DNA from 2 places in the Bordetella sp. FB-8 genome. Region 1 is predicted to be linked to the other one. Evidence: riboswitches for the same ligand, from Rfam matches in the RefSeq annotation. Region 1 holds a riboswitch; the other holds the start of a gene.

Evidence for each region. Region 1 has a riboswitch for glycine ahead of gcvT (glycine cleavage system aminomethyltransferase GcvT). Riboswitches for the same ligand answer to the same signal wherever they lie in the genome.
Region 2: linked by a shared signal. The riboswitch ahead of H143_RS0112680 (D-amino acid dehydrogenase) and the one ahead of gcvT (glycine cleavage system aminomethyltransferase GcvT) in region 1 are both predicted to bind glycine.

The regions. Positions count from the first base shown of each region.
Region 1 covers NZ_KB907784.1:1,886,533-1,901,098, reverse strand. The annotation lists gene H143_RS0109095 (RNA-binding S4 domain-containing protein) at 1-8, opposite strand, end outside; gene H143_RS0109090 (GNAT family N-acetyltransferase) at 36-503, opposite strand; gene gcvP (aminomethyl-transferring glycine dehydrogenase) at 608-3,481, opposite strand; gene gcvH (glycine cleavage system protein GcvH) at 3,552-3,929, opposite strand; gene gcvT (glycine cleavage system aminomethyltransferase GcvT) at 3,973-5,073, opposite strand; glycine riboswitch at 5,163-5,283, opposite strand; glycine riboswitch at 5,302-5,392, opposite strand; gene H143_RS0109070 (NAD(P)/FAD-dependent oxidoreductase) at 5,476-6,672, opposite strand; gene H143_RS0109065 (FAD-binding oxidoreductase) at 6,760-8,004, shown strand; gene H143_RS0109060 (GntR family transcriptional regulator) at 8,036-8,785, opposite strand; gene H143_RS0109055 (UxaA family hydrolase) at 8,965-9,246, shown strand; gene H143_RS0109050 (UxaA family hydrolase) at 9,295-10,470, shown strand; gene H143_RS0109045 (tripartite tricarboxylate transporter substrate binding protein) at 10,611-11,615, shown strand; gene H143_RS0109040 (hydroxyacid dehydrogenase) at 11,649-12,575, shown strand; gene H143_RS0109035 (Ldh family oxidoreductase) at 12,618-13,637, shown strand; partial or broken gene H143_RS0109030 (ammonium transporter) at 13,700-14,041, shown strand; gene H143_RS0109025 (arginine/lysine/ornithine decarboxylase) at 14,176-14,566, opposite strand, start outside.
Region 2 covers NZ_KB907784.1:2,641,685-2,656,250, forward strand. The annotation lists gene H143_RS0112660 (acetyl-CoA acetyltransferase) at 1-57, shown strand, start outside; gene H143_RS0112665 (acyl-CoA synthetase) at 54-1,697, shown strand; gene H143_RS0112670 (SDR family NAD(P)-dependent oxidoreductase) at 1,731-2,486, shown strand; gene H143_RS0112675 (acetate uptake transporter family protein) at 2,668-3,237, shown strand; gene H143_RS0112680 (D-amino acid dehydrogenase) at 3,320-4,582, opposite strand; glycine riboswitch at 4,735-4,825, opposite strand; gene H143_RS0112685 (hypothetical protein) at 4,893-5,360, opposite strand; gene H143_RS0112690 (GNAT family N-acetyltransferase) at 5,554-6,693, opposite strand; gene H143_RS0112695 (ferritin-like domain-containing protein) at 6,837-7,628, shown strand; gene H143_RS0112700 (lytic murein transglycosylase) at 7,671-8,954, shown strand; gene H143_RS0112705 (TonB-dependent siderophore receptor) at 9,188-11,530, shown strand; gene H143_RS0112710 (universal stress protein) at 11,585-12,439, opposite strand; gene H143_RS0112715 (winged helix-turn-helix domain-containing protein) at 12,474-12,845, opposite strand; gene H143_RS20630 (ABC transporter substrate-binding protein) at 13,002-14,033, shown strand; gene H143_RS0112725 (ABC transporter ATP-binding protein) at 14,038-14,566, shown strand, end outside.

The DNA.
Region 1 (14,566 bases):
TTCTCGATTGCCATACTGTGCGCCCGATTCAATGCCTACGGCATCAGTTTGCGATAAACCATGAAGCCCGAATCTTCCGCCACGGCGTCGTAAAGCCTGCGGGCCGTGGCGTTGTGCGTTTGGGTCTGCCAATACACCCGGCCGGCGTCGGCCTGGGCAGCGCGCTGATAGACCGCCTCGATGAGCGCGCGGCCCACGCCTTTGCCGCGGGCAGCCTCGGCGGTGAAGAGATCCTGCAGGTAGCAGTTGGGCCCGATCTGCGTCGTGCTGCGGTGAAGCAGGTAGTGCGTCAGCCCCAGCAGACCGCCCTCTTCGCTCTCGGCTACGAGCCCATACATGGGTTCGTAGCCGTCGAAAAAACGCCTCCACGTGGTCGCGGTTATCTCCGGATCAAGCGCCGTGACGCCCGCTCGGCCGTAGAACGCGTTGTAGCCGTCCCATAACAGCTTCCACAATGGGAAGTCCGCTTGCCGGACCGACCTGACGATGAAGCCTTTATCCATATCCCCCGCCTTGTTCCCGTGCACATGAAAAGAGGCGGCCGCGGCCGCCTCTTTTGTTTCGTCAAGGCCCGGACTCGCGCCCGGGCTCGGGCATCGCTACAGCCTCAAGCATACGCCTCGATGGGCAGGCACGAGCACACCAGATTGCGGTCGCCGTAGACATTGTCCACGCGCGCCACCGGCGGCCAGTACTTGCTCTCGCGCAGGCTGGCCACCGGATAGGCGGCCTGCTGGCGCGGATAGGCGTGGTGCCATTCTTCGGCCAGCAGCATCTGCGCGGTATGCGGGGCGTTCTTGAGCACGTTGTCTTGGGCATCGCGTTCGCCGCGTTCGATCTGGGCGATCTCTTGGCGGATGGAAATCATCGCGGCGATGAAGCGGTCGATCTCGTGCAGGCTTTCCGACTCGGTGGGCTCGATCATCAGCGTGCCGGCCACGGGAAAGCTCATGGTCGGCGCATGAAAGCCGTAGTCCATCAGGCGCTTGGCCACGTCCTCGCCCGAGATGCCGGTGGCATCCTTGAGGGGGCGCAGGTCGAGAATGCACTCGTGGGCCACGCGGCCGTTGCGGCCGCAATACAGCACGGGATAGTGCGGGCTCAGGCGCGTGGCAATGTAGTTGGCGTTGAGGATGGCCACCTCGGTGGCCTGCTTCAGGCCCTCGGCGCCCATCAGCGCGATGTACACCATGGGAATCGGCAGGATGCTGGCCGAACCGAAAGGCGCGGCCGACACAGGGCCGGTCTTGCTGCCTTCGGGCAGCTTGCCCTGGGCGTCCAGCACACCGGGCAGGAAGGGCGCCAGATGCGCGCGCACCGCCACGGGACCCACGCCCGGTCCGCCGCCGCCGTGTGGAATGCAGAAGGTCTTGTGCAGGTTCAGATGCGAGACGTCGGAGCCGAACTTGCCGGGCTGGGCCAGTCCGACCATGGCGTTCATGTTGGCGCCGTCCAGGTAGACCTGGCCGCCGGCGGCATGCACCAGATCACAGATCTCGACGACCGCTTCCTCGAACACGCCGTGCGTGGACGGGTAGGTAATCATCAGTGCCGCCAGCTTGTCGCCCACCTGCGCGATCTTGGCCTTCAGGTCGGGGATGTCGACGTTGCCCTTGTCGTCGGACGCCACCACCACCACATCCATGCCGGCCAGGTTGGCCGAGGCGGGGTTGGTGCCGTGCGCCGAGGACGGAATCAGGCAGATATTGCGCTGGGCCTGACCGTTGGCGCGGTGGTAGCCGCGGATGGCCAGCAGGCCCGCGTACTCGCCCTGCGCGCCCGAGTTGGGCTGCAGGCTGATATTGTCGTAACCGGTGATCTCGCACAGCGCGGCGGACAGGCGCTCGATCAGTTCGCGATAGCCCTTGCTCTGCGAGGCCGGCGCGTAGGGATGCAGGTTGGCGAACTCGGGCCAGGTCACCGGGATCATCTCGGCCGTGGCGTTCAGTTTCATGGTGCACGAACCGAGCGGGATCATGCTGCGATCGAGCGCCAGGTCCTTGTCGGCCAGCTTGCGCAGGTAGCGCAGCATGTCGGTCTCGGACGACACGCTCGAGAAGACCGGATGCGACAGGATGGCGCCCTCGCGGCGCAGCGCGGCGGGAATGCCGCTGGCGACCTTGCTCGCCAGCGCCTGGACGCTGAGCATGCCCACGCTTTTTTGCAAACCGGCGCCAAAGACGTTCACCAGCGCTTGCAGATCCAGCGCCGTCACGGTCTCATCGAGCGATACGGCCAGGTTGGTGCTGCTGACGCGGCGCAGATTGATGCCGGCCTGCTCGGCGGCGGCCAGAATGGCGCCGGTGTTCGAACCGGTATGCAGCAGCAAGGTGTCGAAGAAGGTGTCGTTGCCCACCCGCACGCCCAGCATGACCAGCGCTTCGCGCAGGACGGCGGTATAGCGCTGCACGCGCTGGGCAATGCGCGCGATGCCGACCGGGCCGTGCCAGACCGCGTACATGCCGGCCATCACGGCCAGCAGCACTTGGGCGGTGCAGATGTTGGAGGTGGCCTTCTCGCGGCGGATGTGCTGCTCGCGCGTCTGCAGCGCCAGGCGCAGCGCGTAGTTGCCTTGCGCATCCTTTGACACGCCCACCAGGCGGCCGGGCAGGTTGCGCTTGTGCGCGTCCTTGCAGGCCATGAAGCCGGCGTGCGGCCCGCCGAAGCCGAAAGGCACGCCGAAACGCTGGGCCGAGCCGACGGCGATGTCGGCGCCCCAAGCGCCGGGCGCGGCCAGCAGGGCCAGGGCCAGCAGGTCGGTGGCGCAGGCCACCACGCCGCCCTGCGCATGCACGGACTGGGCCAGCGCCCGGTAGTCGCTCACGCCGCCCAGGCTGTGCGGATACTGCAGCAGCACGCCGTAGCACTCGGGCAGTTCCTGGGACTCGTCACCCACGGCAATCTCGATACCCAGGCCCTCGGCGCGCGTGCGCACCACTTCGATGGTCTGCGGATGGCAGTGCTTGGACACGAAGAAAACATTGCTCTTGCTCTTGGCGCTGCGGCGCGCCAGCGTCATGGCCTCGGCGGCGGCGGTGCTCTCGTCCAGCAGCGAAGCGTTGGCGATGTCCAGGCCCGTGAGGTCGGCCACCATGGTCTGGTAGTTGAGCAGCGCCTCCAGCCGGCCTTGCGATATCTCGGGCTGGTAGGGCGTATAGGCCGTGTACCAGGCAGGGTTCTCGAGGATGTTGCGCAGGATGACGTTGGGCGTGTGCGTGCCGTAGTAACCCTGGCCGATATAGTTGCGCAAGACCTGATTCTTGCCGGCCATGCCGCGCAGTTCGGCCAGCACGTCGGCCTCGTCGCGCGAGGCGGGCAGGGTCAGGGGCTGGGCCAGCCGGATGCCCGGAGGCACCACTTCGCCGATCAGGGCATCGAGGCTGGGGCTGCCCACCGCGGCCAGCATCTTGGCCTGATCGGCCTCGTTGGGGCCGATATGGCGGGGAATGAAATCGGTATGGGTGTCCAGGGCGCTCGGCATGGGGGCTATCTCGGAAACAGGGGTGCGGGCCGCACCGGACCAGGCCGGCGCGGCCGTCTTACGACGTCGATTACAGGCCGTTGGCCGCGGCGTAGCCGGCGGCATCCATCAGGGCGTCGGCGTCGGCGGCGTTGTTCGGCTTGATCTTGAAGATCCAGGCTTCGTAGGGCGATTCGTTGATGGCCGACGGATTGGCGTCCAGCGCGTCATTGAAGGCGACGACCTCGCCGGCCACCGGCGCGTAGATGTCGGAAGCGGCCTTGACCGATTCGACTACGGCGGCGGTGTCGCCCGCGCCCAGCTTGGCGCCGACATCGACATCGCCCACGAAGACGATGTCGCCCAATTGGTTCTGGGCGTTGTCGGTAATGCCGATGACAAAGACGCCGTCTTCGGCCTTCACCCACTCATGGGACTCGGTGTACTTGCGATCGGTGGGCAGACTCATGGGGTGAGCTCCTGGAGAAAAGGATTGGGATTGAGCGATGAAATCAGGCGTGCTCGACGGCTTTGCCGTTGCGCACGAAAGGCAGCTTGCAAACCTGGGCGGGCACCCACTTGCCGCGGATGTCGACCTGCACGGCGTCGCCGGGCTTGACACCGACGGGCAGCCGGGCAAATCCCACCGACACGTTTAGCGTGGGCGACATGGTGCCGCTGGTGACTTCGCCTTCGCCCAGCGCGGTCTGCACCTTCATGTGCGAGCGCATCACGCCGCGGTCGCGCAATTTGAGGCCCAGGAAGGCGGCGGGCGTGGCGAACTGCTCGATGGCATCGCGGCCGATAAAGCGGCGCGCGGCGTCCTTGAACGAGACCGTCCAGGTCAGCCCGGCCTGGTCGGGATGGATGAGTTCGTCCATGTCCTGGCCGTAAAGATTCATGCCGGCTTCCAGACGCAGCGTGTCGCGCGCGCCCAGGCCGCAGGGCCGCACGCCCGCGGCGGCGAGGTCGTTCCAGAAAGCCGTGGCCTCACCGGCCGGCAGCACGATCTCGAAGCCGTCTTCGCCGGTGTAGCCGGTGCGCGCCACCAGCGTGTCGCCGTCCAATGCCGCGCCCGAGAAGGGCGTGAGGTTTTCCGTGGCGGCCTTCCAGGCCGGGCGCACGGCCCAGACCTTGGCGCGGGCCTGCGGGCCTTGCACGGCCACCATGGCCAGGTCGCGGCGCGGCGTGATGGTCACCTCGAACTTGCCCGACGCGGCGACGCGGCGCATCCAGGCCACGTCCTTGTCGGCCGTGCCGGCGTTGACCACCACTCGCCAGGCATCGGAGGCGAAGAAGTAGACGATGAGATCGTCGATCACCCCGCCCTGCGGATTGAGCATGCAGCTGTAGAGCGCCTTGCCCGGCGTGGTGAGCTTGGCTACGTCGTTGGCGACGAGCCGGCGCAGGAAGTCGTAGGCGCCGTCGCCGGTCACGTCGACGTTGAGCATGTGCGACACGTCGAACATGCCGCTGGCCTGGCGCACGGCATGGTGCTCTTCGATCTGGGAGCCGTAGTTGACGGGCATGTCCCAGCCGCCGAAATCGACGGTGCGGGCGCCGGCGGCGAGGTGGGCGTCGTAAAGCGGGGTGCGCTGCAAAGGTGCGGACATGCGGGAAGACTCCGTGGCTACGGTCGATTTACGCAATGCCGGCAACGGAAGCGGAAAGCGCTCCGGACGACTCGCGTCACCGGCCGATGTTCCGCCCCTCTGTCCTTTTGCCTGAGAGTTGCCCCGCGTCGCTGGGAACGGCGGGTTTGCACCTTCGGCGCCTGGGCGGCCCGCAATCACAGGGCGCCAGGTCTCTCCAGAGTGCTGTTTCGGCGCCGATGTGGACGCCGGGCAGGTGCGGTATGGGTTACCTGAGCGATTCCGGGCGAATTGCGCCTTCGGCGGCGGACTTGCGTCCGCTCTCTCCCGCACCCTGCATCACAGCAGGGCGCAGTATAACCGGCTTGTCTGGGGTTCTTGCCTGGGAAAACCCGGGTTCGTTCGGGCGCGCTCCCGCCCCGTTTACAGCGCCCGGCCGCAAGCCACGCCCGAAGCCCAGGCCCATTGAAAGTTGTAGCCGCCCAGCCAACCGGTGACGTCCACGGTCTCGCCGATGAAATGCAGGCCGGGGACGGCCTTGGCCTGCATAGACTTCTGGTCCAGGCCGCGCGTGTCCACGCCGCCGCGCATGGCTTCGGCTTTTTTGTAGCCCGCGGTGCCGATGGGGACGAGCTGCCAGCGGTGAATGCGTTCGCTCAATGCGCGCAAGGCCTTGTCGGACATATCGGCCAGCCTCGCGCCGGCGCCCACGCCCGCGACCCGCAACCAGGCTTCCGCCAGCCGCCGGGGCCACCGTTCGCTCAGCACGGTCTGCAACTGTTGTTTACTGCCGGGCTTGAGCGCCAACAATTCTTCGGCCATGTCGCGCCCTGGCGCGAGGTCGATCTGCACGGCCTGGCCGGGATTCCAGTAGCTCGATATCTGCAGGATGGCGGGTCCCGACAGGCCGCGGTGCGTGAACAGCAGGTCCTCCAGAAAGCGGCCGCCGGCCTTGTCCTGTCCGGTTTGCAGATCGACTTCGAGCGCCGCGCCGGAAAGTTCCGCAAAAGGCTGCCACTGCGCCGCGTCGAAGGTCAGCGGCACCAGCGCGGGACGCGGCTCGACGACCTTCAGACCGAATTGGCGCGCCACCTTCAAACCGAAATCGGTGGCGCCCAGTTGCGGAATGGCCATGCCGCCGGTGGCGATCACCAGCTTGGCCGCGCGCAGCAGGCCCAGGCTGGTGCGCAGTTCGTAGCCCGCATCGCTGCGCGCGATCTCGCGTACTGCGCAAGACATGCGCCAGGCCACGGCGCCCTGCCCGCATTCGGCGCGCAGCATGTCAATGATGTCTGCGCTGGATTGGTCGCAGAACAGTTGGCCGCGATGCTTTTCGTGCCAGGCGATGCGATGGCTGCGCACCAGATCGAGAAAATCGCGCGGCGTATAGCCCGCCAGGGCCGAGCGGCAGAAATGGGGGTTTTCCGACAGGAAATTGCCCGGACCAGCGCCGATGTTGGTGAAGTTGCAGCGGCCTCCGCCCGAAATGCGGATTTTCTCGGCCAGCTTCGCAGCGTGGTCGATCAGCACCACGCGCAGGCCGCGCAGGCCCGCCACCGCGGCGCACATCATGCCGGCCGCGCCGGCGCCGATCACGGCAACGTCGAAGGAATCGCTCATGGCGCTATTTGACCAGATCGCGACGCGCCGCCGCCGCAGGAACGCTATCATTGCTTGCCACGCGTATCACGCGACAAGGGATCTCTCATGCAGCAAGGCGAACGCATCGCCATCGTCGGCGCCGGCATCGTCGGCCTGTGTACCGCCTACAGCCTGCGCCAGGCGGGTCACGCCATCACCCTGTTCGACCCCAATCCCGCGGGATCGCAGTGCTCGTCGGGCAACGCCGGGGCGCTGTCCTCGCGTTCGGTGGTGCCGCTGGCCACGCCCGGCATCCTAAAGACCGCCTTCTCGATGCTGCTGGATTCGCGCGGACCGCTGCACGTGCCGCCCTATTACTGGCTGCAGATCGCACCGTGGCTGGCCCGTTTCGTGGCGGCATCCAGACCCGAGCGCGTCGGGGCCATCGCGGCGGCCCTGTCCGAGCTGCTGCGCGGCTCGGTGCAGGCGCATACCCAGATCGCCGCCGAACTGGGCCAGAGCGAGCTGATCCGCAGCACCGGCCAACTGCACCTTTATCCCGACGAAGCCTATTACGCCAAAGACCAGGCCTCATGGGCGCTCAAGCAGCAATACGGGCTACATCTGGAAAAGGTCAGCCGCCCCACCATCGAGGCCATGGAGCCCGAGGTCGGCCCGGGCTACCGCGTCGGCGTCTTCCTGCCCACCGAAGGATGGGTGGCCAACCCGTTGCGCTATGCCCAGGCCCTGGCGGCGCGCCTGGCCGCCATGCAGGCCACCTTCGTGTCCGCCCCCATCCAGTCGCTGCAGGCCGATGCTTCAGGCTGGACGCTGTCGGACGGCACGCGCCGCTGGCAGGCCCAACGCGTGGTGGTCTGCGCCGGCGCGTGGTCCGGGCCGCTGCTCGCCGCGCAGGGATGGAAGATACCGCTTGAAAGCCAACGCGGCTATCACCTGCAGCTGGCCCGGCCCAATCTCGAACTTGCGCATCAGGTCGTGCTGGCCGACCGCAAGCTGTTCATCACGCCCATGGAAACCGGCCTGCGCCTGGCCGGCACGGTGGAGTTCGGCAGCCTGACGCGCCCGCCCTCGATGAAACGCGCACGCTTGCTGGGCGAACACGCCCGCGCCGGCCTGCCGGCATTGGATGTCGATAGCGCGCAGACCTGGATGGGGCACCGCCCCTGCCTGCCCGACTCCATGCCGGTGCTGGGCCCGGTGCCCAGTCGGCCTGGGCTGTGGTGCGCTTTCGGCCACGGCCATCTGGGCCTGACAGGATCGGCCAATACCGGCAGGCTGATCGCCGGCGCCATGGCCGGCCGGCCCGACGACCAGCGCGTGCTCAGGCCATTCTCGATCGAGCGGTTCTGACGCCGGGCGCGCCCGGCAGGCCATCCCCGCCTCAGAGCTGGGTCGTATCCTGTCCCAGGTATTCGTAGTTTTCGGTGTTGACGCGCGAGATGCGCCACTCCACCGGCTGGCGGCTGTACGAATAGGCCACCCGGCGCACTTCCAGCAATGAAGCGCCTTGCGCAACGCCCAGCCAGGCGGCATGCTGCGCCTGGGCCACGCAACAGCGCAGCCTTTCATCGGTGGCGATGACGTTCACGCCGAAAAATTCCTGGTAAAAACTGTACAAGGTGCTGACGCGCTCGCGCAGCTGCCGCTCGTTCAGCCCCGTAAAGCGCGCCTCGGGCAGGCTGATGTCGTCGACCTGCACCACATCGCCGTTGAGCGCGAGCACATTGGAAAACTCGAATACATAGGCGCCGCTGGCCAGGCCGAGCTTTTCCCGTACCAGCGCGGATGCGCGGACGCGGCCAAAGCGCTGCAGCGTGGTCACGGGATACGACTTGTGCCCGTCCTGGCGCACGATGCGAAAGAATTTGAAGAAATGGGCGTTGCGGCTGTGCTCGGCAACATAGGTGCCGCGTCCCTGCCGGCGCACCAGGATGTTCTCGGCGACGAGATCGTCGACGGCCTTGCGCAGCGTGCCGATGGACACGCCCAAGCGCACGGCCAACTGCTTCTCGGGTGGGATCGCCCCGCCCTGGGTCCACTCTCCGCGCATCAGCGCCATCAGCAGGGCGTGCTTGACCTGTTCGTACAAAGGCGCGTCGGGCGGTGCCTCGGAAAGGGGGCTCAGATCCATTGCGTGCTTCAGATTTTTCGGCATTTTTCAGCGCCCAGTGTAGCCGTGCGCCCAGGCTCCTTTCAAATCATACAACTCATATAGATGATCTAGTTGACTCATGCGATATGACTGAATACTATGTTCAGGCGAGCCGGCCGTAGAGCGGCCGGCAGTCACATCGATCAAGGAGGGAAAAAATGATTCATGCCGTATTGCACGAGGCCAAAGACACCGTGGCCGTCGTCGTGGTCGAAGGCCTGACCGCGGGAACCGAACTGAACGCCTGGGTCATGGACGAGGACCGCATCGTTCAGGTCCGCGCCCGCCAGGACATTCCCATCGGGCACAAAGTCGCGCTCGCCGACATGGCGGTCGGGGACACGGTCTACAAGTATGGGGAGGACATCGGCAAAGTGGTGGCGCCGATCCAGGCGGGCCAGCATGCCCACGTCCACAACATCAAGACCAAGCGCTGGTAGGCCGGCTTGCCGTCCGTCATCCATACCCGACCCACAGGATTCTCCAACATGGCCATCATCACCCCATCCACCACCTTTCACGGCTACCGGCGCGACAATGGTCGCGTGGGCGTGCGCAATCACGTCATCGTGCTGCCCGTGGACGACATCTCCAATGCCGCGGCCGAGGCCGTCGCCCACAACATCAAGGGCACACTGGCCCTGCCCCACCCCTATGGCCGCCTGCAATTCGGCGAAGACCTGGAGCTGCACTTTCGCACGCTAATCGGCACCGGCTGCAATCCGAACGTTGCGGCCGTCGTCGTGATCGGCATCGAGGAAGGCTGGACCCAACGCGTGGTCGAGGGCATCGCCGCCACCGGCAAGCCCGTTGCGGGATTCAGCATCGAACTGCACGGCGACCACGACACCGTCATGCGCGCCTCCAAGCAGGCCAAGGAATACGTGCATTACGCCACCGCGCTGCGGCGCGTCGAATGCCCGCTCTCCGAACTGTGGGTGTCGACCAAGTGCGGCGAGTCAGACACCACATCCGGCTGCGGCGCCAACCCCACGGTCGGCAACGCCTTCGACAAGCTGTACGCGACGGGCAATACCCTTGTATTCGGCGAAACATCGGAGATCACCGGCGGCGAACACATCGTGGCCAAGCGCTGCGCCAACGATGCCGTGCGTGAACGCTTCATGTTCATGTTCAACCGCTACCAGGACATGATCGACCGCTGGAAGACCAGCGACCTGTCCGAGTCCCAGCCCACCAAGGGCAATATCGCCGGCGGCCTGACCACCATCGAAGAAAAGGCCATGGGCAACATCCAGAAGATCGGCAAGAAGTGCCGCGTCGACGGCGTGCTGGACAAGGCCGAGATGCCCACCGGCAAAGGCTTGTGGTTCATGGACTCGTCGTCGGCCGCCGCCGAGATGGTCACGCTGTGCGCGGCCTCGGGTTTCGCGGTGCACTTCTTTCCCACCGGGCAGGGCAACGTCATCGGCAACCCCATCCTGCCCGTCATCAAGATCTGCGCCAATCCGCGCACGGTGCGCACCATGTCCGAGCACATCGACGTGGATACCTCGGGCCTGCTGCAGCGCCAGATAGACCTGGATCAGGCTGGCGACATGCTGCTCGAATGCATGCTGGCCACCGCCAACGGCCGCTGGACCGCCGCCGAGGCGCTGGGCCACCGGGAGTTCGTGCTGACGCGCCTGTTCGAGAGCGCCTGATCGGCCGAAACGGCGCAGCGGCGACCGGGGCGACAGACCCCGGCGCGCTGCGCCGTGCGAGAACCCGCGCCGCGCCTGAGCGCCCGCAAGGGCGACTGCGGCAAAGCCCGGAAAGACCCAAACCACTATGGAGGAGCAACATGAAAGACAACGTTCATGCATTGGTCGACAAGGATCGGCGGCGCGTACTGCGCGTCGCCGGCGCGGCCGGCCTGCTAGGCAGCCTGCCCCTGCGGGCCGCCCTGGCACAGAATTCCTGGCCCACATCGCCCATCCAGTACGTCGTGCCGTTTCCGCCCGGCGGGTTGACCGACGTGGCCGCCCGCCTGGTCGGCAAGGCCCTGGGTGCGAATCATGGCTGGAACCTCATCATCCAGAACAGGCCCGGCGGCAATGCCAACATCGGCGCCGCCTTTGTGGCGCGGGCCCGCCCCGACGGCTACACCTGGCTGGCCATCACCATGACGCACGCGGCCAACGCCACGCTGTTCAAGAATTCGGGATACGACCTGCTCAAGGACCTGGCGCCGCTGGCCGGCCTGGCCGCATCGCCCATGATGGTGGTGGTCAATGCCAAGAGTCCGATCAAGACCATGGGCGATCTGCTCAAGGCCGCCAAGGCCAAACGGCTCACCGCCGGCTCCAGCGGCAACGGCTCGCCGCCGCACCTGACGCTGGCGTTGTACGAGAAACTGACCGGCACCCGGTTCACACATGTGCCCTACACGGGGGGCGCCCCCTCGCTCACCGATCTCATCGGCGGGCAGATCGATGTGGTGTTCTCCAACTATCCGGAATCCCTGGCATACGTCAAAAGCGGCACGCTGCGGGCGCTGGCGCTCACCACGCACCAGCGCAGTCCGGACGTGCCCGATGTCCCGACCGTGGCCGAAGCCGGCATCCCCGACCTCATCGTGGAAAACTTCACCGGCATCATGGTGCCCGCCGGCACGCCGGCGGACATCGTGCAGCGCGCGAGCGCGGCAATCGTGGCCGAAATGGACAAGCCGGCCATGCAGCGCGACATGACCCGCCTGGGCTTCATCCCGCAGCCGCGCGGCCCGGCTGAATTCGGCAAATACCTGGACACGCAGGTGCAGACCTGGCGCAAGGTCATCCAGGAGTCCGGCATCCACACTTCCTGAACCCGTTCCTCTCCCTCGACCTGGACCCCTCTCATGCTGATCGTCATTTCAGAATTCATGGACGACGCCGCCGTCGCGATGCTTGCGGCGCGCCACACCGTGCGCTACGACCCCGACCTAGTGGACCGCCGCGATGCGCTGCTGCAGGCCTGCGAGGCAGCCGACGCGCTGATCGTGCGCAACCGCACCCGGGTCGACGCGGCGCTGCTGGCTGCCGCGCCGCGGCTGCGCGCGGTGGGGCGCCTGGGAGTGGGCCTGGACAACATCGAATTGCCCGCCTGCGCCGAACGCGGCGTGCGGGTGATTCCCGCCACGGGCGCCAACGCGCGGGCCGTGGCGGAATACGTGATCGCGACGACGCTGGCGCTGCTGCGCGGCGCATACATCCACAGCGCGCAGGTGGCCGCAGGCGCCTGGCCGCGCACGGCCCTGTCCAGCGGGCTGGAGGCGCAAGGCCGCACGCTGGGCATCGTCGGCTTTGGCGGCATCGGCCAGTTGACCGCGCGCCTGGCGCGCGGACTGGACATGAAAATCGCCGCGCACGACCCCATGCTGGATGCCGGCGCGCCCGTCTGGGCCGAGACTGGCGTGCGCCCCCTGGCGCTGGACGACCTGCTGGCCGAGTGCGACGCCGTCAGCCTGCACGTTCCCCTGACGCCCCAGACCGCAGGCCTGTTCGACGCCGCGCGCCTGGCGCGCATGAAACCGGGCGCCATCCTGATCAACACGGCGCGCGGGGGTATCGTCGACGAGGCCGCTCTGGCCGCGGCGCTGCGGCACGGGGCGCTGCGCGGCGCGGCGATCGATGTCTTCGGACAGGAGCCACTGCCGGCGGACAGCCCGCTGGCCAACGCCCCCAATCTGATCCTGACGCCTCACATCGCAGGCCTCACGCAGGAAGCCAACGAACGCGTCTGCAGCCTGGTGGCGCAGCGCGTGGATGAGGCCCTGCACGCCTGAAGCTCCCACCCGTCCGCGCTTTTTTTATCGGAATCTCTCACCATGGCACGCATCGCATTCGACGAACTTGAGCAACTGGCCGAACAGGCCCTGGGCGCCCACGGCGCTTCGCCCGCCATGGCCCGCTCGACTGCGCAGGCACTGGTCAGGGCCGAGGCGCAGGGGCTGGCTTCGCACGGCGTATCGCGCGTTCCCGCCTATTGCGCGCACTTGAGCAACGGCCGCGTCGACGGCGCCGCGCTGCCGGTGATTCTGCACGAGCATGGCGCCGGGCTGCTGGTGAACGCCGCCGACGGCCTGGCGTTCCCGGCTTGCGCGTTGGCGGTGAGCGAAGCGGTGGCGCGCGCGGCGCGCCTGGGCGTCGCCTTCGCCGGCGTCACCAACAGCCATCACTTCGGCGCGGCCGGGCTGCACCTGGAGGCCATCGCACAGGCCGGGATGGTGGGGCTGGCTTTCAGCAATTCCCCCGCCGCCATGCCGGCCTGGGGGGGCAGGCGTGCGCTGTTCGGCACCAACCCCATCGCCGCCGTGTTTCCGCGCCGCGAAGCCGAACCGCTGCTGATCGATCTGTCGCTGTCGGCGGCGGCGCGAGGCAAGCTGATGGTCGCCGCGCGCGACGGCCAGCCCATTCCATTGGGCTGGGCGCTGGACGCCGACGGCCAGCCTACCACCGACCCCAAGGCGGGCATGGCCGGCAGCATGCTGCCGGCAGGCGGCGTCAAGGGCGCAATGTTGGCGTTGATCGTCGAACTGCTGGCGTGCGCCTTGACCGGCGCCCGATTCGGATTCGAGGCCGATTCCTTCCTGGCCGATGAAGGCAACCGGCCGCGGATCGGCCAGGCTTTCCTGGTCATCGACCCGCGCGCGCTGGCCGGGCAGGAGGTCTTCTTCGAGCGCATCGAGACGCTGGTCGCCGCCATGCTGCAGGATGCGCAGGTGCGCCTGCCCGGCGCAAGACGCGATGAACGCGAACGCGCCGCGCGCGCTTCGGGCATCGACCTGACCGACGAAGCCCTGCGGCAGTTGCGCCAGCTGGCGCAAGGCGGCAAATCAATTCAATAAACCACCGAACTGAGGCTTGGGCACCGAAACGAGGCTTCCGGTCGACCCTTCACACGGGCAGGGTGTCCGCCATGCCCGCGGGCTTGGCTTTCCTGAAATTAGGCACGGTCCGCAAGAAAACCCAAGTCAACGCGCTCGTGAAGATATTGGTCGATTTCCCGGTATCGACCATCGCCTACTTTTTTATCGGCTACACCACCGCCTACGGCGTGCAGTTCACCAGCGACGCGAATGCCCCGGCGCAGCACAACGCCCATCAGCGGGTGCGTTTTTTTCTTCTGACTTTCGCGGCGGCGATCCCGGCCATTGTCTCGGGCGGCATCGCCGAACGCGCGAAATTCAACCCGCAGCTGTGCGCGACTTTCGTGACCGTGGGCTTTCTCTATCCCCTGTTCGAGGGCATGCCTTTGTCGTGATGAGCGCGCCGGCCCTGGACAAGATCAGCGGCCTGGTTGCTATAGAGTTCTTGAGCCGTCTGCGGCAAGCTGGGACGGATCAAGAACTCAACAGGCTCAGCTCAGTCGAGAACCCGACCGAGTCAGTCCTCGATCAGGCAATCCACGTAGAACCGCCTCTCGCCGTCCGGCCCGATGTCCTCGGCCAGGCCGTGGATATAGGTCTCGAAGCCCGGGAATTTCAGATTGAACTCGCGGGCGAACTGCAAGTACTGCACGATGGTCTTGTTGAAGCGTTCGCCCGGAATCAGCAGCGGAATGCCCGGCGGATAGGGCGTGAGCAGCACGCCGGTCACGCGGCCCTCCAGCGCATCGATGGCCACCCGTTCGACCTCGCGGTGCGCCATGCGGGCAAAGGCGTCGGAAGGCTTCAGGGCCGGCACCATGTCGCTCAGGTACATCTCGGTGGTCAGCCGCGCCACATCGTTGGCGCGATAGGCTTCGTGGATCTGCTGGCACAGATCGCGCAGGCCC
Region 2 (14,566 bases), 760 kb from region 1:
AATATGGGCGGGGCAGCCGTGACTAACTACGTCAGCATCCTGGAGCGCCGCAAATGAGCGAGGTGGCCACGGCAAGTCAGCAGCAGACCCCGCTGGGCGGTCTGGCGCCGGTCTCGCTGCGCGTCATGAACCTCGCGACGTTCCTCACGCAGGCGGCTCGCCGCCATCCCGACCAGCCCGGGCTGGTCTGCGGCGATGCCACCGTGAGCTGGCGCGAACTCGAAGACCGCACCGCCGCGCTGGCGCGCGCCTTGTCGCAGCTGGGCATCGGCAAGGGCGACCGGGTGCTGATGCACTCGCGCAACAACGTCGAGCTGATCGTCATCATGTTCGCGGTGTTCCGCCTGGGCGCGGTGTGGGTACCCACCAACTTTCGCATTGCGCCGGACGAAGCCGCTTATCTGGCCGAGGCCTCCGGGGCTGTGGCGTTCTTGTGTCAGGGCGAATTCGCCGAGCATGCGCGTGCCGTGGCGCAAGCCGTGCCCGATCTGCGCCTGCTGGTGCGCATCGGCCAGGGCGACTTCGGCTCAGTGGAGGTCAATGCTCTGATCGACAGTCGCCTCGGCCAGCCCCTGCCCACGGCCGACGTGCAGCGCGACGATCCTTGCTGGTTCTTCTTCACCTCGGGCACTACCGGCCGCCCCAAGGCGGCGGTACTCACGCACGGGCAGATGGCCTTCGTGATGACCAACCACCTGTGCGACCTGATGCCCGGTACGACCGAAGACGACGCGAGCCTGGTAGTGGCGCCGCTTTCGCACGGCGCGGGCATACACTTGATCACGCAGGTGGCGCGCGCTGCGGTGAGCATCCTGCCCGAGGGCAGCCGCTTCGATCCGGACGACATCTGGCGCCTGGTGCAGCACTGGAAGGTGAGCAATATGTTCACCGTGCCCACCATCGTCAAGATGCTGGTCGAACATCCGTCGGTCGACGCCTGGGATCACTCCAGCCTGCGCTATGTGATCTACGCGGGCGCGCCCATGTACCGCGAAGACCAGAAGCGTGCCCTGGACAAGCTGGGCAAGGTGCTGGTGCAATACTTCGGCCTGGGTGAAGTCACGGGCAACATCACCGTATTTCCGCCGCGTCTGCATCAGGTGCAGGATGGCCCCGACGCGCGCATCGGCACGTGCGGCTACGAGCGCACGGGCATGCAGGTCCAGATCCAGGACGGCGAAGGCCGCGAAGTCGCGCCGGGCGCCACCGGCGAGATATGCGTCTGCGGTCCCGCCGTGTTCGCAGGCTACTACAACAACCCGCAGGCCAACGCCAAGTCTTTCCGCAACGGCTGGTTCCGCACCGGCGATCTGGGGCATATGGACGACGAAGGCTACGTCTACATCACCGGGCGCGAGTCGGACATGTACATCTGCGGCGGCTCCAATATTTATCCGCGCGAGATCGAAGAAAAGACCTTGACGCACCCGGCCATCGCCGAGGTCGCGGTGCTGGGCGTGCCTGATCCCGTCTGGGGCGAAGTGGGCGTGATGGTCTGCGTACTGCGCGAAGGGCACCGCCTGGAAGAGGCCCAGCTGCAGGGCTGGCTGCAAGACAAGCTGGCCCGCTACAAGCTGCCGCGTCGAATCTTCTTCTGGGATGCCCTGCCGCGCTCGGGTTACGGCAAGATCACCAAGAAACTGGTGCGCGATGCGCTGGCCGAACGCGGCTGCCTGCCCCTGCAGGCCGCGTCCTAGCGGCCTCGGAAGCCCTAAAAAATGGAGGAGGCGATGCAAAACAAGCAGCAAGCCGTGCTGGTGACAGGCGGTGCATCAGGCATCGGGCTGTCCGTCGCGCGCGGCCTGGTCCAGGAAGGGTGGAAGGTGCTGGCGGCTGATATCTCGCAAGAGGCGCTGGATGCCGCAGCCCGGGAACTGCCGGCAGAACGCGTGCGCTGTGTGCGCATGGACGTGTGCGACGAAAATCAGATCGGCGACGTGCTGTCCGCCAACGCGGACTTCGGACCGCTGGCCGGCCTGGTAAGTTCGGCCGGCATAGGCAAGGAGGCCTCTTTCTTCGACACCGACGCCGCACTCATGCGACGCATGCTCGAGGTCAATCTGATCGGCACGTTCAATGTGGCCAAGCAGGCGGCATTGCGCATGCGCGAGCGTGGGCAGGGCTCCATCGTCAATATCGCTTCAGTTTCGGGCATACGCGGCAATGTGGACCGCACGGCCTACGGCGCGTCCAAGGGCGGCGTCATCACCATGACACGCGTGATGGCGGTGGAGCTGGCCGAGTACGGCATCCGCGTCAATGTCGTCGCGCCGGGTCCGGTCGATACGCCCCTGGTCGCCAAGATGCACAGCGCGGCCTCGCGCGAATCGTGGATGCGCATGCTGCCGCAGCGACGCTACGCCAGGCCGGAAGAACTGAGCGGCACCATAGACTGGCTGCTGGACCCGACGCGCTCGAGCTATGTGACCGGACAGGTGATCTGCGTCGACGGCGGGTTCACTGCCGGGGGCATACTCAGGAATTGAGGGGGCCGCGCCACACTTTCTTCCCGGTTTTGCGGACAGCCCGTTCGGGGGCAATCCATTTGGGTCGAATTCACTGATTTGTAAGCCAATTTGAGTAATGTGAAATGCGGTGACTCGTGTCCGTATCACGGACATGCGCCAGCCACGTGGTAACTAAAACATAAATTACGGAGACACCCGCATGAGCACTGCTTCCTCGTTTAAATTTCCAAATCCCGCGCCGCTGGGCCTGGCTGGCTTCGCGCTGACCACCTGGCTGTTGAGCATGATCAACGCGGGCTGGTTCGACGGCGCGTCGCTTGGCCTGGTGCTGGCCTGCGCGTTCGCCTTCGGCGGCACGGCGCAGATGATCGCCGGTCTAATGGAGGTGCCTCGCGGCAACACCTTCGGTTTCACCGCCTTCATGAGCTACGGCGCGTTCTGGTGGTCGTTCGCGCTGTTCGTGGTGTTCTTCCACGGCAAGGTGCCGGGAACGTTCGTGGGCTGGTATCTGCTGCTTTGGGGTGTTTTCACGTTTTACATGTGGCTGGCCACCTTCCGCTCGCCGCGGGTTCTGCAGCTGATCTTTCTGGCGCTGTGGATCACGTTTTTCCTGCTTGCGGCGGGCGACGGCCTGGGCATGCCCGCCGCGGGGCATCTGGGGGGCTACATGGGCCTGATCACCGCGTTCCTGGCGTTCTACCTGTCTGCCGCCGACGTGGTCAACGAGGCGTACGGCCGCACCGTGCTGCCGATTGGCGCCAAGACCTGACCCTGGCCCAGGCGCGTTTAGTCCGCGCCTGATCCGGCAACGCCGTGCCCGTTCATGCCGACGGACACGGCGTTGTGCTTTCCTAGCCGGGTCCGCGCGCCGCCTGCATCGAGCAAGTGCCGGAAGCGGCGTCGTCGGACACGAGTTGCGCCACCGCCTCGGCGGTCGCCGCCGAGAGCGTCCAGCCCAGGTGTCCATGCCCCGTGTTGTAGAAGACATGGCGGCGCCGGCCGCGGCCGACTCTGGGCACCATGTCCGGCAGCATTGGCCGCAGTCCCGCCCAAGGCACGACGCGCGAGGTCGATATGCCCGGGAAGTGGCTGCGCGCCCAGCGCACCAGCGGTTCGATGCGGTCGGCGCGGATATCGCGATTTTCCCCGTTCAATTCCGCGGTGCCGGCGATGCGGAACCGTTCCGCTCCGAGGCGGCTGGTGACGATCTTGGCCTTGTCATCGAGCAGGCTGACCCAGGGCGCGGCGGCCCGGCTTTGTGCATCGTCCAGATGCACGGTGATCGAATAGCCCTTGACCGGGTAAACATTAACCTGATCGCCGACCTGCGCGGCGAGCGCGCGGCTGCCGACGCCTGCGCAGACGACCAGGCGATCGAAGGTCGACGTCTCCGGCAGCGCGTCGCATTGTGCCGTGACGGCGATTTTTTCGTCGGTCGTCTGCCGCACGCAGATGACGGGTGCGTCGTAGCGCAATTCGACGCCCAGGCGTTCACAGGCCTGGGCCAGGCCCTGCGTGAATTTATGGATATCGCCGGTCGAATCGGATTCGGTGAAGAAGCCGCCGTAGAACCGCCCATGTAAAGTGGGTTCGATGGCGCGGATCTCGTCTGGGGTTACCGGGCGGCGTTCGAGTCCGCCTTCGCGCAGCAAGGTATTGACCTTCGTCGCGGCCTCGAACTCGTGTCGCGTTGCATAGAAATGCAGGATGCCGCGCTGTTCGTGATCGAAGGCGATGCCCTCGCGCTGCGCGATCGAGAACAGATGCTCGCGCGCGGCAATGGCCAGGCGGACTGTGTCGATCGTATTGCGGCGATAGTTCGGAATCTGGCACAGGAATTGGCCGATCCAGCTGTATTTGTGCCAACTGGGGCGAGGATTCAGCAGGAGCGGGGCTGAGCGCGTGAACATCCAGCGCAGGCCCTTGAATACGGTCGCGCGGCTGTTCCAGACTTCGGCGTTGCTCGCCGACAGCTGTCCGCCGTTCGCAAACGACGTTTCCATCGCCGCATATCGATGGCGTTCTAGGACGGTGACATGGTGCCCGCGCCGGGCGAGGGCGTAGGCGGTTGTGACGCCGGTGATACCGGCGCCGATGACGGCAATTCGCGACATGGCATGATCCAGAGTAGGTTGAGGTCGCCGGCGGATGTACGCCGGCATCGCTACCCCATCTGTCCATGTACCTGAGAGTTTCGCCCGGCGCTTGCCGCACGGGCTCCCCTTCGGTGGACGCTGCCTTAACGGGCGCGCCGCTCTCCAGATGTTCCCGCTGCGAGGTCCTTTTGCCTGAGAGTTTCCGGGGTGGTTGCTCCGTCGGCGCCGCCCGGGCCGGGCGATCTCTTCCAAGTAGCGTGCAAGAACGCGCTTAGCTTAGCAATACGCGATCGAGGCCACAAGCTGTGTCGCCGAATAACGGGCCGGGTCACCCAGACAGCTTCGCCACCAGGCTTTCCAGCTCACTGGGAAGCCGGTAGCTCCATAGCCCGGCCTTCTTGCCCAGTAAGGAGACCTTGCCTTGCGTTTCGGGGAACAGGGTCGAATTTTTTTTGAGCCAGCCCTGATATACCTGCTCGACCGCGGTCAGACATTGCTGCGGAGACATGCTGCCCTGCCGTTCCATGGTATTGAGTGCCAGGTCGATGTCCGCGCGCAGTGCCGCGACCGCGGCGCGCTTTTCCTGGTATTGATCTTCCGGCTTGTGCTTGCCAGGGGGCGTAACCCTGTTGCCAGGGGGCGCAACCATGTTGCCGGAGGGTTCTGCGACGATGTTGGGGATCGGGTTTTCTTTTTGCTCTTTCTTGAGCGCAATGATGATCAGCGCTGCCACGGTCAGAGCGGCCAGAAACAGGAACAGCACAACATACAGCAAAAAAAAATCTGAGGGCTCCATCTTTCACCGTGCTTTTTGGGGCTACCGCATACGTAATCTGGCGGGCACTATACAACGTGAAAATATCGTCATGAACCCGGGTCATTACTAAAACTCACTGATTTTCAGGTCTTGTTTATACCGCGGTATGCGCTCGGGTCGGTTCTGCAGAGGGTGGGGCGGCGGGCAAGCGCACCGCATCGCAGTCAACGCATCATGTGGCGACAGCGCGTTTGAATGGCGCATGCATGTCGAGCTCGCACAGATAGTTCTGTATGGCTGCGGTTTCACGGTGCAGGAAGTCCTCTATCGCATCGGCAAAGCGCGGATCGGCAATCCAATGCGCCGACCAGGTGGGTGTGGGCAGCAGGCCGCGGGCGATCTTGTGCTCGCCCTGCGCGCCGCCTTCGAAGCGCGCCAGCTGGTTGGCGATGCAGTACTCGACGGCCTGCATATAGCAGGTCTCGAAATGCAGGCCAGGAACAAAGACCGTGCTGCCCCAATAGCGGCCATAAAGCGCGTCCCCGCCTTGCAGATTCAGCGCCGAGGCCACGGGCGCGTCGTCCTTTACCGCCAGGACGAGCACCATGGTATCGGGCATCTGTTCGTGCAGTCGCTGGAAGAACGCGGCGTTCAGATAGGGGGGGTTGCCATGCTCGTAATAAGTGCGGCAGTAGCAGTCATAGAAGAAATCTAGCGCAGCCGCATCGATATCCCGGCCGCGCAACCAGCGATAGCGGATGCCGGCCTGCGCCACTTTCTTGCGGTCCTGCCTGATTTTCTTGCGCTTGTCGTGATTCAAGGCGGCAAGAAAGTCGTCCATGCCCGAATAGCCCGCGTTGCGCCAATGAAACTGCACGCCTTCACGCAGCAGATAACCGGCCTCGCGCAGGGCCGCCATATCTTGGTCGCGAGGAAAGAGTAGATGCAGGGACGAGAGTCCGAGCTGGCGCGCCATATCAATCAGGCCGCGAGCCAGGGCGAGGCGATCGTCGTGGTTGCAGGCGAGTAGCCGAGCGCCGGTCACGGGAGTGAAGGGCACGGCCGACAGCAACTTGGGATAGTAGGTCAACCCATGGCGCGCATAGGCCTCGGCCCAGGCGTAGTCGAATACGTACTCGCCGCGCGAATGGGTCTTGAGATAGAGCGGCACGGCGCCAGCCAGCGTGCCGCTTCGCCGCAGCGCCAGAAAGTAGGGCGTCCAGCCGGTGTCCGGCGCGGCGCAGCCCGTTTCGTGCAGGGCGGACAGGAATTCGTGCCGCACGAAAGGCTGGTCGCCCGCCAATGCGTTCCATTGCGAGGGCTCGAAGGCTTGCAGCGATGTTTCCAGATGGAACGAATCCGAGAGTGGCATGCGGCAATGATAAAGGAGGCTTTGCGCTGCGCCCACGTCTGGCTGCCGCCCGACCTGGCGTTTTACGTTTGAGCGATCCGGCGATCCGGCGTCCGAAAGGAGGGGATGCTAAATTGCGGATATCGATTTTTTTCTCGGTTTTTATGCGTTCCCTTTGCCCCGGCCCGGACCTGCGTGAGCAGGCGCTGCGGGCCCTGCAGGTCCAGGACTGGCCCGACAAGCTGGCGGCGGTGGCCGCCATCGATGACGCCGCGTTCGTCGATCCTTGCGCGCTGCTGGCGGAACCGGCAGGCCTGCCTGGCCGCCCGGTCCGGCCCGAGCTGGTGTTGCCCGAGCAACTGGCGCCGCGTCCGGTTCACACGCCCGAAGGCCGGGCCGCCATGCTGCACGCCTTGGCGCACATCGAGTTCAACGCCATCAACCTGGCGCTGGATGCCATCTGGCGCTTTGACGGCCAGCCCGAGGCGTATTACCGCGACTGGCTGCGCGTGGCGCGCGAAGAGGCCCATCACTTCGACCTGCTCAACCGGCACCTGGCCACGCTGGGCCACGCCTACGGCGACTTTCCAGCGCATAACGGTCTGTGGGAAATGGCCGAAAAAACGCGCGGCGACCTACTGGCCCGCCTGGCCCTGGTGCCGCGCACGCTGGAAGCGCGCGGCCTGGATGCCTCGCCGCCGATACGGCGCAAACTGGCTGGCGCGGGCGACATGAAGGCAGCCGCCATACTCGACATCATTCTGAGAGACGAGATAGGGCATGTGGCAATAGGCAATCATTGGTACCGGCATGCGTGCGACCGGCGCGGCCTCGATCCCATCGCCGCGTATGCCGAATTGGCGCAACGCCATGGCGCCCCCAAATTGCGCGGCCCGTTCAACCTGGAGGCGCGCCGCGCCGCAGGCTTTAGCGAAGCGGAACTGCAGGCGCTCTAGTCAAAACCAGCAAGAGGCCATTCGGGCGCTAGAATCGGTCGCATGATGCTTCGATCCCTTACCCCTGTACTCATACTGACTTTCGCGGCAAGCCTGTATTGCGCCACGGCCGGCGCACAAGAACCCTTCCCGGCGCAGGACCCCGGCGCCTTTCGCAACTGCCTGGCCGCGCTCAAGCCCGAGGCGCTCAAGCGCGGCGTATCGGCATCGACCTACGACACCCAGACAGCGCGGCTCTCACCCGATATGACGGTATTGCCGCTTCTGGACGCACAGCCCGAATTCGTACAACCCGTATGGGACTACATGGCGGGCCTGGTGGACCAGGAGCGCGTGAATGACGGCCTTGCCGCCATGGCGAAGTGGCGCGCCGAACTCGACCGCGTCCAGGCGCAATTCGGCGTGGATGCGGCTGTCGTTGCCGCGGTATGGGGTATTGAAAGCAACTACGGCCAGATCCAGGGCGGCAGGCCCTTGCTTGTTTCGCTGTCTACCCTGTCGTGCTTCGGCCGTCGGCAGGGCTACTTCCGCGGCGAATTTCTGGATGCGCTCAAAATCGTGCAGGACGACGGCATCGCGCCCGAAAAACTAGTCGGCTCATGGGCTGGCGCCTTCGGCCAAACGCAGTTTATGCCTTCGACCTATCTGCGCCTGGCGGTCGATTTCAACGGCACTGGCCGCCCCGATCTAATCGACAGTGTGCCCGATGCCCTGGCCTCGACGGCCAATTACCTCAGGAAAGCAGGCTGGCAGCCCGGCCTGCCCTGGGGCTTTGAGGTGATCCTGCCGGGGGGTATGAGTACAGCCAGCGCAGGACGCCGCAACAAGCGTCCCGTGTCGTACTGGACGGCGCGCGGCGTCAAGCGGGCCGACGGCCAGCCTCTGCCGGCGGGCGATCCCATGGCAGGCCTGCTGCTGCCGGCCGGCCCCCAGGGGCCGGCGTTCCTGGTGACGCGTAATTTCGATGCCATCTATTCCTACAATGCGTCCGAAAACTACGCGCTGGCCATTGCGCACCTGTCCGATCGTCTGAAGGGCGGCGGCTCCTTCGTCGTTCCCTGGCCGACGGACGACCCAGGCCTGTCGCGCATCGAGCGGCGCGAACTCCAGACCCTGCTGATACAGCAGGGCTACGATATTGGCCAGCCTGACGGCATCATTGGCACGCGCACGCACCAGGCGCTGCAGACCGTGCAGCAGCAGTTGGGCCTGCCGGCCGATGGCCGCGCCGGCCTGAAGACACTGCAGGCCTTGCGAGCCATGCCGGCGAAAGCGCCGGCGTATTCTCCCGCACTCCCGTCCGGGGCCGTGCCGTCCTCGAATTGACGCTGCCCCGCGCCTGGCCATCCGGCATGACACGCCGAGCGACCTGATCGAATAAGTCGTACCGCACGCACCGCGCCTCGCATAAGGCGCGGTGCGCTTTTGCGCCGCCTATCTACCGGATTCGAATTTATTGCTGTATATTTCCCCAAAATAGTAAATAAAAATCATTCGTATTTCTATTAACAAATCTGCCGGGGATCAAAGGCAGGATGGACCAACCGCCGCTACACACCATGACTACTTCCTTGCTGTTCAAGAAAGGCGCAATCGCTACGCTTCTTGCGTTCCCTTATGGGTTTTTTTGCGCAATGCCTGCGGTGGCGCAGGTGACTTCCTCGACCTCGACAGGCGCTTTCGCGTCGCAGGCCGGCCCCACTGCGCTTGAAGCCGGCGCGGGGGGCGATGCCGCGGCGACTTTGCCTGCCGTGCAGGTCAATGCGTCGGCCATCTCCGAGCTGCAGACGCGGTCGCTGCCATCGTACAAGTTCACGGCGCCGCTGATCGACACGCCGCGCTCGATCACCGTGATTCCCCAGGAGATAATCAAGGAAAAGAACGCTTCCACCTTCGAGGAAGCATTGCGCACGGTGCCTGGCGTCACTTTTATGGGCGGCGACGCGGCGGCCAATCCTTCCGCGGACCGGCCGGTGCTGCGCGGCTTTGAATCGCGCAATTCGATCTTCGTGGATGGCATGCGCGATTCGGGCGTGCAGAACCGCGAGACTTTCGATGTCCAGAGCGTCAGCGTCATCAAAGGCCCGGATTCGGTCTATGCGGGGCGTGGCGCGGTAGGCGGCAGCATCGACATCGAAACCAAGGCGCCGCGGGCCGATAACTTCTTCAACAGCAGCGTGGGGCTGGGCACCGACAGCTATCGGCGCTCGACCATCGACTGGAACCAGATGCTGGACCAGAGCAGCGCGTTTCGCCTGAACCTGATGGGGCATGACGCCGATCAGGCGGGCCGCACGGACATCTATAGCAAGCGCTGGGGCGTGGCGCCCTCGATTGCGTTCGGCCTGAACAGGCCCACCACGGTCACGTTCAGCTTCTACCACATGAACAACGACGATATGCCGGATTTCAGTGTGCCGTTCGGGCTCAATGGCGGCACGCCGATCGCGACCAACCGCAGTCAGTTCTACGGTCTGAACACGCGCGACTATCGGCACGGTCAGTCCGACACGGGCCAGATGAAGGTCGAGCATCGTTTCAACGACGACTGGAAGGTCAGAAACACGACTGTGTATGGCCGCTCGACGCTTGACTACATCGCCACCAATCCGCAGCTCATCAGTTCCGGGCCGTATGCAGGCATGCTTGCCTTGCAGGCCAAGAGCGGCAAATACGCGACCAACAGCCTGGCCAACCAGACCGAGCTGAGCGGCAAGTTCGATTTCGCCGGCATGCGCCACACCGTGACGACAGGCCTGGAGTTCAGCCACGAGCGCGACGTCTATTCGGGCTACTTGGTGAGCGATTCGACGGGAGTCAATATGCGCTTGAACGGCTCGCGGGGCTTCGCAACCTGTGCGGTCATCGACAACTGCACCCCTGTCGGAAGCTGGAATCCGGACAATCCGTGGACGGGAAGCGTCCTGCTCAACGGCGATATGAACTTTCCAGGGCCCGCGACGTACACGACCACGAATATCGCCTCGGCGTATTTGTTCGACAGCATGAAGATTTCCGAGCATTGGCTCTTTAACTCGGGCGTACGCCTGGACAACTACCGGGTGCGTGCGCAGCAGGACCCATATGTGTCCGCGCCGTCGAACGTATCGATTCCCGCCGCTAATCTTGGCAACAATTCGACTCTGTTGAGCTACCAAGTCGGACCGGTGTTCAAACCTGTTCCGGCGTTGAGCCTCTATGCTTCCTATGGCACCTCGTCGAATCCGCCGGGCGCGAACTCGGGCCTGGGCGGTGCCAGCCAAAGCGGTAGCAACAATCAGCTGACGACTGCCACCCAGAATCTTTCTCCAGAGCGTTCGCGCAATATCGAAATCGGTGCGAAGTGGGACGCGATCGACAGGCGCCTTTCGCTCACGACGGCGCTGTTTCAGACTGAGCGGACCAACGCGATCGTGAGCGACGGCCTGGGCGCTTATGTCAACGCGGGTTCGCAGCGGGTGCGGGGTTTTGAGTTCGGCTTTGCCGGTAGTCCGACCAAAAAGTGGAAGGTGTTCGGCGGCTATTCCTATCTCAATGCGATCACGACCAGCGGGGGGCCTTCCCTGGCGGGTGCCGGCCTTGCCGGCACGCCCATGACCTTGGTTCCCAAGCACAGTTTCACGCTTTGGACGAGTTACGACATATTGCCCAAGGTCAATGTCGGCGCGGGCGTGACACTATCGAGCCTGGTCTATGCATCGGTCACGACAGCCAAGCGCACCTGGACGCCGGGCTACGCGAAATTCGATGCAGCGGTGACATGGCGTGCGGCCCGGAACATGGATCTGCAGCTGAACATCAACAATATCTTCGACAAACCGTATTACCAGGCCGCTTATCCCAACAACGCGACCTGGGCGCCGGGCCGTTCCGCCGTGTTGACGATGAGTTTGTCCATGTGAGCCTCAAGCCCAGGGGGCCTGTCGATGCGTGGCTCCTTCTAGTGTTGACAGGCGCTAACGCAGTATCAAAAGGGGCATCCGCAGCTGTCCGAGTATGGCCGTGGTTGTGCTGCCCAGCATCAGATGGCGGATGCGGCCGTGGCCGTAGGCACCCATGACCAGCAGATCGATGCCATGTTCTTCGGCGTAATCGGCCAGCGCCTGCGCGGGTTCGCCGGGAATCGGCACTGCCTGGACGGCGAACCCCGCGCGCGTCAATTGCACGCGGGTGCGCTCCAGCGCCGCCTGCGCCGCCGCGCAGGTGCGGCCGACCATGACCAGGTGCGCCGGCAGGCCGGCCAGCAAAGGGCTGCGGCTGACCATGTCCGCCGTCTTGTCCGCCGTGGGACTGCCGTCGTAGGCCACCATGAAATTGACCGGTTCCTTGAAGACGGCGCCGGCCACCATGATGGGCCGGTGCAGTCCGCGCACGGCACTCTCCAGCCTATGGTCGGGCAGGAGCCGTGAAGCCTTGACGGGGTGTTCGTGGTGGCCCAGCACGAGAAGGCGCGCGTCGGCTTCGATATCGAGCAGGACGTCGAGCAGATTGCCCTGACGCTGTTTGGCCGCGATGCGGGTGGCCCCCAGGCTGCGCGCCCGCTCCAGGGCCATCTGCAGGCATTGCCGGCCCTGCTCCTGCAGCAGGTCCTCGCGTTGGCGCTCCAGGTCCGTCAGATCGCTGCGCAGGGATTCGTGTGTGCCGAGCCAGACGTTGCCGGTTAATTCCGCAAGCGGAAGATAGTCGGGCGTTTTTTCGGTGACGTGCAGGAAATCCAGGTCGGCGTCGAGCCGACCGGCTGCCCAGATGGCGTAGTCGCAAATGCCCGGCGTTCGGGTGGCGCCGTCGATGCAGGCGATGACTTGTTTCATGGCGGCCTCCTGCAAGTGGGATGGGAGGGTGATGCTATGGCGCCAGCATACGCTTGAGCGCCTCGATATGCGCTGCCGCGGCCGTAGCGGCGGTGGTTTCGATGGCGCGATAGCACTGAATCAAGGCCAGGCCGCTGGGCGTGACCACGGAGCCGCCGCCGCGCGCGCCTCCGGTTGAGGTCGCAACGGCCGGTTCGCGCAGCGAGCGGTTCAGCGCGTCGACCAGCAGCCACGCGCGGCGATACGACATGCCCAACTCGCGTGCTGCCGCGCTGATGGAATGCGTGTGCGCTATGGCCTGCAGCAGGGCGATCTTGCCGGGCCCAACCGCGATGTCCTCGCCACGATATGCGCGCATGCGCAGCTGTACGCGATGCAGGGGAGGTTCGTTCCGGAGTTTGTTCATGCTAAGGACTATGCTGGAGGATTTTTCTTAAAATAAACTTAATAAAATCGCACAAGAAGCTTAAAAATACATAGAATTCGCACTTGAATCCATTGATATATTTCAATTGATTACCAAAATATTGCGTTTTATTAAGAAACTAATGGGAGACTCACAATGCGTACACGGTTCCGTCATGCCTGTATTGTCGGCGCTCTGGTCGGCGCCCTGCTTGCCTCGAGCGGCGTGCGTGCGGCCGACAGCGGCAAGATCACCATCATGGTGGGGGGCATCGACAAGATCATCTACCTGGCGCCCAAGCTGACTGAGAGGCTGGGCTACTTCAAGGACGAGGGCCTGGATGTCGAGCTGCAGTCGCAGCAGGCGGGCGTGAGCGCCGAGAACCAACTGGTGGCCGGCGCGGTGCAGGCGGTGGTTGGGTTCTACGACCACGCCATCGACCTGCAGAGCAAGGGCAAGTTCATCGAATCGATCGTGCAGTTCGGGCGGGTGCCCGGGGCCATGATGATGGTGCGCAGCGAAGAGGCCGGCACCATCAAGAGTTTTGCCGATCTGAAGGGCAAGACCGTGGGCGTGACCGCCCTGGGTTCGTCCTCGGGCTTTCTGGCGCAATACCTGGCCAAGGAGGGCGGCCTGTCCAGCGGCGACTACGCGCTGCTGCCGGTGGGGGCGGGCAGCACGCTGATCGCGGCCATGAAGCAAAAGCGGGTGGACGTGGCCTGGACGACCGAACCCACTACCTCGGCGCTGCTGTCCTCGGGGCAGGCCAAGCCGATCGTCGACATGGTCACCGTCGCCGGCGCCACCAAGGCGCTGGGCGGCATCTATCCTGCGGCAAGCCTGTATGTGCAGAGCGACTGGCTCAAGACGCACAAGGATGTGGCCGCCAAGCTGGCGCATGCCTTCGTGCGCACGCTGCATTTCATCCAGACCCATACGCCCGAGGAAATCGCCGACAAAATGCCGGCGGACTATTACGGCAACAACAAGGCGCTGTACGTGCAGGCCATGAAGGCGTCCATTCCCATGTTCTCGCCTGACGGCCTGATGCCCGCGGGCGGCCCGGAAAACGCGCTGAAGGTACTGGCGACCTTCAGCCCCAATCTCAAGGGCAAATCGATCGATCTGAGCAGGACCTACACCAATGAGTTTGCCCAGCAGGCCGACAAAGCGCTCGGAATCAAGTAATCCAATGAATATGACCCATAGCAACGAGAAAAAGGACGCGCCAGCCATCGAACTGGACAATGTGTCGATCCGCTTCATCTCGCCCGACGGCCGCGCCACGGTGGCCTTGCGGGACTTTTCCATGACGGTCCGGCACGGCGAGTTCGTTGCCGTGGTCGGCCCGACTGGCTGCGGCAAGTCCACCACGCTGGGTCTGATCACCGGGCTGATCCGGCCCACGCTGGGTTCGGTCAAGGTCATGGGCCAGACGGTTCAGGACACCGACCCGCGTATCGGCTTCGTGTTCCAGAGCGATGCGGTCTTCCCCTGGCGTCGGGTGCTCGATAACGTGGCTGCCGGGCCGCTGTTCCGAGGCATGGCGCGCAACGCGGCGCTCGATCTGGCCCAGAGCTGGCTTGCGCGGGTGGGCCTGGACAAGTTCGGCCAGCACTACCCGCACCAGCTCTCGGGCGGCATGCGCAAGCGCGTGGCGCTGGCGCAGACCTTCATCAACAAGCCCGAGATCCTGCTCATGGACGAACCCTTCTCTGCGC